Idiomarina loihiensis L2TR: one gene and its partner. The protein of the gene in region 1 interacts with the protein of each later gene in a pairwise test. Links are inferred from orthologs where the notes say so. Each region holds a gene or a part of one and is shown in the gene's direction. Other genes may lie near its edges. The genes, in order: IL_RS05225 and def.

Region 1 (3,323 bases):
GGTACAAACGCATCGTTAGTGATGCGCCAATACTCTGAATAATCGACTAGATCGGTTATTTCGATGAAAATCGTTGCCGATCAGAATATTCCCGCACTTTCCGACTTATTGTCGGGTGCGGGAACACTTTCCTACTTTTCTGAACGAATCCCTCCGCAGAAACTGTTGGCAGAAGCTGATGCTTTACTCGTGCGTTCTGTGACTCAAGTTGATGAAGTACTTTTAGAACAAGCTCCCGAACTTAAGTTTGTTGCGTCCGCAACCATTGGCACTGAGCATATCAATCTTCAGGCTCTAGAAGAGCGAGGCATTGGCTTTGCACACGCGCCGGGGGCGAATGCGCAGTCAGTTGGTGAGTATGTTTTGTGCGCCGTGCTCAATTGGTTAAGTGACCAACCCCGGTATGTAGCTGACGAAATCGATGTTGCCATTGTTGGTGCCGGGCATACGGGAAAAGCCGCCGGAAAGAGGCTGGAAGCTCTGGGACTCAATGTTCATTATTATGATCCGCCCTTGTGTAAAAAAGGCGTTAAGTTTGTGCATGACCATTGGCAGCGTGTACTAACGGCCGATATTATCTCCTGCCATGTCCCTTTGACGCGGGACGGCGATTTCCCAACTCAGCATTTGTTTGAAAATACGGCATTGCAGTCACTGCATTCGCAGCAGTTACTAATTAATGCCAGCCGGGGTGCGGTTATCGACAATAATGCCTTACTGGAGCGTGTAGAGCAGGGGGAGCGGCCATCGCTGGTGCTGGATGTATGGGAGAATGAGCCCGAAGTATTGTCAGGCTTAGTGCCTTATGTTGATATCGCAACTCCACACATTGCCGGACACAGTCTGGAAGGTAAAGTCGGCGGGGCGGTAATGATTTCAAATGCATTGCTGGAACACTTTGGTAAGCCCGCCGATAAGACTTTGTCTGATGTGTTGCCGGGGAAGGCCTGGAATGAACGTGATGCCGGTGGGTTGAATTCACTGGAAAGTCTTAATTTGTGGGCAAAAGAACACTACGACTTGTTCCGGGACGATGAACTTTTCCGACAACAGGGTCTCACTACCGAAGGTTTTGATAGTTTACGACGCAATTATCGCAAAGAAAGCCCGCGCAGAGAGTTCATTAATCAGGTCGTTACATGCCATAATAGCGAGCAATATATCCAGTTTTTACAGTTGGGCTTTAGTGCCCGGCTATTGTCTAAGTAAGGAGTTAGCATGTCACATGGGTTTCGCGTTGCCGTATTAGGTGCAACAGGTTTAGTGGGCCAGCAAATGATAGAAATTTTAGCTGAGCGAAAATTCCCGGTGGCAGAACTTTTCCCTTTAGCTAGTGCCCGCTCTGCTGGCGCAACAGTTAATTTTAATGGCGAAGAAATAGAAGTGTTAGATGCTGGTGAGTTCGACTGGTCTAATGCTGATATCGCGTTCTTTTCAGCGGGCGGTTCAATTTCACGCGAGTTCGCCCCCAAAGCTGCTGAAGCAGGCTGTGTGGTTATTGATAACACATCTGAATATCGCTATGAGCCGGATATTCCTTTGGTGGTGCCGGAGGTTAATGCCTGGGCGCTAGCCGATTTTAGAAACCGCAATATTATTGCTAATCCAAATTGCTCGACCATTCAAATGATGGTCGCACTGAAGCCTATTCATGATGCCGTCGGCATTGAGCGCATAAATGTCAGTACTTATCAGTCGGTATCTGGCGCTGGTAAAGAAGCGATGGAAGAGCTGGCAAAGCAGACAGCAGAACTTTTAAACGGTAAGCAGCCGACGGTAGCGAACTTCAGTCGACAAATTGCTTTCAACTGCATTCCTCAAATAGACGTTTTTCAGGAGAATGATTACACCAAAGAAGAAATGAAAATGGTGTGGGAAACCCAAAAGATATTTAATGACCCCAGTATTCGGGTGAATCCCACGGCGGTAAGGGTTCCTGTATTTTTCGGACACGCAGAAGCCATTCACATTGAAACGCGACAGCCAATTACGGCCGAGCATGCAAAACAGCTGTTAAGTGAAGCCCCAGGTGTTACTTTAATGGAGCAGCGCGAGGAGTTTCCGACTCAAGTGGGAAATGCCGCTGGCAATGACGATGTCTTTGTAGGGCGGGTACGGGAAGATATCAGCCACCCTAACGGACTTAACCTGTGGGTTGTATCGGACAACATACGCAAAGGTGCGGCAACCAACAGCATACAAATTGCAGAAACTTTAATTCGTGATTACTGGTAATTTAAGCAGCTGTATGTCATAAAGTTTTTTTAACGAACGCCGTTAAAGATAAGAGCAAAGCGCGGGCAGAGACTAAAGGATGAGAAAAACCAAGATAGTGCAGGTACTGAGATACTTCTCGCTGGCAGCCATGGTGTTGTCCGGCAGCATGACTGTCGCTGCTGCAGGCTGGCAGGATGGCGTCGTTATAAAAGGCGAGAAAGGCTCAGAAGCAACCGATGTTCGTATCGGCCAGGAGCGCTATGGGCCTATAAGCAGCAACGACACCTTGTGGGATATTGCGCGGCGTTATAAGCCACACTCCAGTGTGACCCAGTATCAGACTATGGTTGCTATTGTGCAGGCTAATGACGATGCCTTCGTCGATGGTAATATGAACCGCATGCTCAATGGTTTTTACCTGCGCATTCCCTCTTTGCAAGAAATCAAAATGGTTAACCCCGAAGCCGCTCGTCGGCAAGTCGTGGTAGATAGCCAATTAAAAACCAAGTCTCAACAACTCTCGCAAGCTCGGCAGGACACTCAGAAAACTCGCGCGGAACAGCAGGAGTTACTTGAGCAGGCCCGGGAGAAAGCTGAACAAACCATTCAGGAAGTTGAACAGCGACAGGAACAAAACTTTCAGGAGTTGCGCTCTGATATGCAGCAGTCCATGCAGGCGGTTGAGCGCATGTATGAAGAGAATAAGTCTCTGCAGGAGCGTATCGACGCATTAGCGTCGCGTTTAGATGAGCTTGCCAATAATGTGAGCAAAACCGATGAACTGGAAGTTCAGTTTCAACAGGTATTAGCTCAACAACGGGAGCTGCTTGAACAGCAGGCTAGAGAAGAGCTGGAGCAGGAGTCCGGGTTTTCCGACTGGTTGCAAAGTCCTTTGAATATGTTGCTTGTATCAGTATTACCGGCACTGCTTATTATCGGTCTTATTGTGTTTTTCTTTTTGCGCCGTTCAGCCAAACCGGTAGAGGAAGATGAAGAGGCGGAAGAAAAGAGCAGTAAAGAGCTTACTGAAGAAGAAGCCGCCGCTGAACTCGATAAAGAACTGCTGGGAGATGTACCTAACGACAGTACAGATGGCTTATTCGATA
Region 2 (3,055 bases), 1.1 Mb from region 1 along the record:
GGCTCTGAACTCAGACTAGCGAACAATCGATTGTTTGCCAAGCTTTCATCGCGACATTCGGTATCACCTTCTATGGCAACCTCAGTATCGTCAACCGAGAACCAGTCAAGAATGTCCTGCGGCGTATTAATTAACTTAGCGCCCTGTTGAATTAACCAGTGGCAGCCCTGATGCTCAGGCAACAACACCGACCCCGGAACAGCTCCAACTTCACGCCCTTCGTTCAAAGCGTGTATTGCCGTTGAAAGCGAACCGCTTTTGCGCGCCGCTTCAACCACCACCACGGCCTGACTGATACCACTAATAATACGGTTACGGCGGGGAAAATGATCGATTCGCGCGGTTTGCCCGGGCGGAAATTCGGAAATCAGCAACCCCTGATGTGCAATAAAGTCCTGTAAGGCTTTGTTTCTTCTGGGGTAGTACTGGTCGATACCAGTACCTAAAACCGCTATGGTTTTTCCTTTATCGGCTGCGGTTTTATGTGCTTGAGCGTCAATGCCCATCGCCAGACCGCTAACCACCACAACACCCGCCGCAACTAAGCGCTCGCTAAACCAGTCAGCAATTTGTAAACCACTGTGAGTGGCTTTGCGGCTGCCAACAATAGCCACACTAACTCCTTGCAAAAGCTCTTTACGACCCCGGTAATAAAGTAACCAGGGCGGATTAGCTATGGCTTTTAACGCAGTTGGGTAATCTTCACTAAAGTAAGAAATAACGCCCTGATAGTCACTACGACACCAATTTTCAGCTGCATTTAACCAACGCGCCTCGACCGGTTTTAGCGATTGCCCCCATCGTTCAAAAATGGCCTCCCAGCTGGTACATTCCCGAGCAGCTTTCTGTACCTTGTTTAATGCGCGTGTCATCCCCATTAATACACATAGTTCCTGTGTGTTCACAGACTGTCCTTGACCTACCAATTTAAGGTAAACTAAGGGTAGATGAAGAATTGGAGGTTCTAATGGCAAAAATGACGGTTCTGCAATATCCGGACGAACGTTTGCGCAAAGTCGCACAGAAGATTGAAAAGGTAGATGACAATATCCGCTCGGTTATCGACGATATGTTTGAAACCATGTACGAAGAACAAGGCGTAGGCCTTGCGGCAACTCAGGTTGACGTGCACAGACGGCTGTTTGTTTCTGATTGCAGCGAAGATCAAAACGAACCGCTGGTGTTCATTAACCCGGAAATTACCGAAGCAGAAGGCCACTTTAAGAACGATGAAGGCTGTCTGTCGTTTCCCGGCGTTTACGCCAAAGTTGAACGCGCTGAGAGAATTACAGTGACTGCACTGGATAAAAACGGCGAGCGTTTCAGCCGTTCCGCTGAAGGGCTACTGGCCATTTGTATTCAGCATGAAATAGACCACTTAGACGGTAAACTCTTTGTTGATTATCTATCGCCGCTGAAGCGCGAACGTATTCGCAAAAAACTAGAGAAAGAGCAACGTTTAGCTGAGAAGCAAGCGGCGGAAGCACAATAATGCGAATTGTCTTTGCCGGTACTCCGGACTTTGCAGCACAACACTTACAACAATTGCTTGATGAGTCTCATCAGGTAGTGGGCGTTTATACACAGCCCGACAGGCCTGCAGGACGAGGCAAAAAGCCACAACCCAGTGCGGTTAAGAAGCTTGCGCTCGAACACCAGCTTCCTGTTTATCAGCCCGAGTCCCTAAAATCAGAAGAGGATCAGGCTGCACTAGCCGATCTAAAACCTGACGTTATGGTTGTGGTGGCTTATGGCTTACTGCTTCCGCAGGCAGTATTAGATATTCCTACGAAAGGCTGCCTGAACGTGCACGGTTCTTTGTTACCCCGCTGGCGAGGTGCTGCTCCAATTCAACGCGCGATATGGGCTGGCGACTTAGAATCCGGTGTCTGCATTATGCAAATGGAAGCCGGCCTGGATACCGGCCCAGTGCTGCACGAAGAGCGCTGCGCCATCAGTCCGGACGAAACCTCGGCTTCGCTTTATCACAAGCTTGAAAGCCTGGGGCCTGAGGCGTTAACTAAAGTATTGAAAGATCTCGACGGCTATCAGAGCCAGGCTAAGCCGCAAAGTGACGCCAATGCCACTTATGCGAAAAAGCTGACCAAGCAGGAAGGTAAAATAGACTGGACACAACCGGCGGCCTTTATCGAACGCTGCGTACGAGCGTTTAACCCCTGGCCAATGAGCTGGTGCCAGTCAGAACATTTAAAAGCCGGACAGAACACAGTAAAAATTCACGCAGCTGAACTTATTCAGGGCGCCAGCAATAAAGGTCCGGGCACGATTATTAATAGCACACACGAAGGCATCGACGTGGTGACCGGGGACGGTATTTTACGTATCACTCAGGCGCAGATGCCGGGCAAAAAGGCTCAGCCAGCCAGTACCTTAGTAAACGGCTACAGTAACGTCTTTAGCCCGGGACTGGAATTACAATGAGCCGGCAGAAAAATTCAGAAAACGGTGGTCAGGGAGCAACTAGCCGGGCCGCCGCTGCAACCGCTATCTTTCATGTATTAGAGAAAGGCGAGTCGCTTTCCGCGGCTTTACCCCACGCCACCGGTAAACTCTCTGACGCAGATAAGCGTCTTGCCAGTGCAATTAGCTACGGTGTTTTAAGGGTTCTGCCCAGCCTTAACAAGCTGGTTGGGGCTAAACTGGATAAGCCACTTAAAGGTAAGCTTAAAGTATTGCACTACTTACTACTGGTAGGTGCCTATCAGCTTTATTGTCTTCGTATTAAAGACCACGCTGCCGTTAGCGCCACAGTAGAAGCAGCGCGTATTCTGGGCAAACGTAATCACAAAGGTCTGGTAAACGGTATACTGCGTCAATTACTGCGCGAAGCGCCTGCGACAGATGAGTCACAGCAGCGCGAGCTACCTGTTGACGCGATGCAAAATCATCCGCGCTGGTTGTTTGAAGCAATTCAGGCAGACCACCCACAACAAGCCAGCGACATTCTCATTGAGAACAACGCACACCCGCCCATGTGGTTACGTGTGAATCGTCGTTTTTTCAATCGCGATGACTATTTAAGACAACTGGAAGA

What was found.
Region 2: the proteins of IL_RS05225 (region 1) and def interact in binary tests that used the Escherichia coli proteins (3 or more experiments, as listed by UniProt). The link is inferred for Idiomarina loihiensis L2TR from one-to-one orthologs.

Annotation. Positions count from the first base shown.
Region 1 is NC_006512.1:1,088,657-1,091,979, reverse strand. Bases 230-3,226 are described here. They hold IL_RS05225 (aspartate-semialdehyde dehydrogenase), read left to right. Parts: upstream 230-1,218; coding sequence 1,219-2,235; downstream 2,236-3,226. Other genes in these bases: IL_RS05220 (FimV/HubP family polar landmark protein), read left to right, coding at 2,315-3,226; IL_RS05230 (4-phosphoerythronate dehydrogenase), read left to right, coding at 230-1,209. Also shown: fabB (beta-ketoacyl-ACP synthase I), read left to right, coding at 1-42; more of IL_RS05230, read left to right, coding at 64-229; more of IL_RS05220, read left to right, coding at 3,227-3,323.
Region 2 is NC_006512.1:20,680-23,734, reverse strand. Bases 1-2,729 are described here. They hold def (peptide deformylase), read left to right. Parts: upstream 1-967; coding sequence 968-1,492; downstream 1,493-2,729. Other genes in these bases: rsmB (16S rRNA (cytosine(967)-C(5))-methyltransferase RsmB), read left to right, coding at 2,439-2,729; fmt (methionyl-tRNA formyltransferase), read left to right, coding at 1,492-2,442; dprA (DNA-processing protein DprA), read right to left, coding at 1-905. In the rest of the region: more of rsmB, read left to right, coding at 2,730-3,055. UniProt on the Escherichia coli protein: Removes the formyl group from the N-terminal Met of newly synthesized proteins. Requires at least a dipeptide for an efficient rate of reaction. N-terminal L-methionine is a prerequisite for activity but the enzyme has broad specificity at other positions.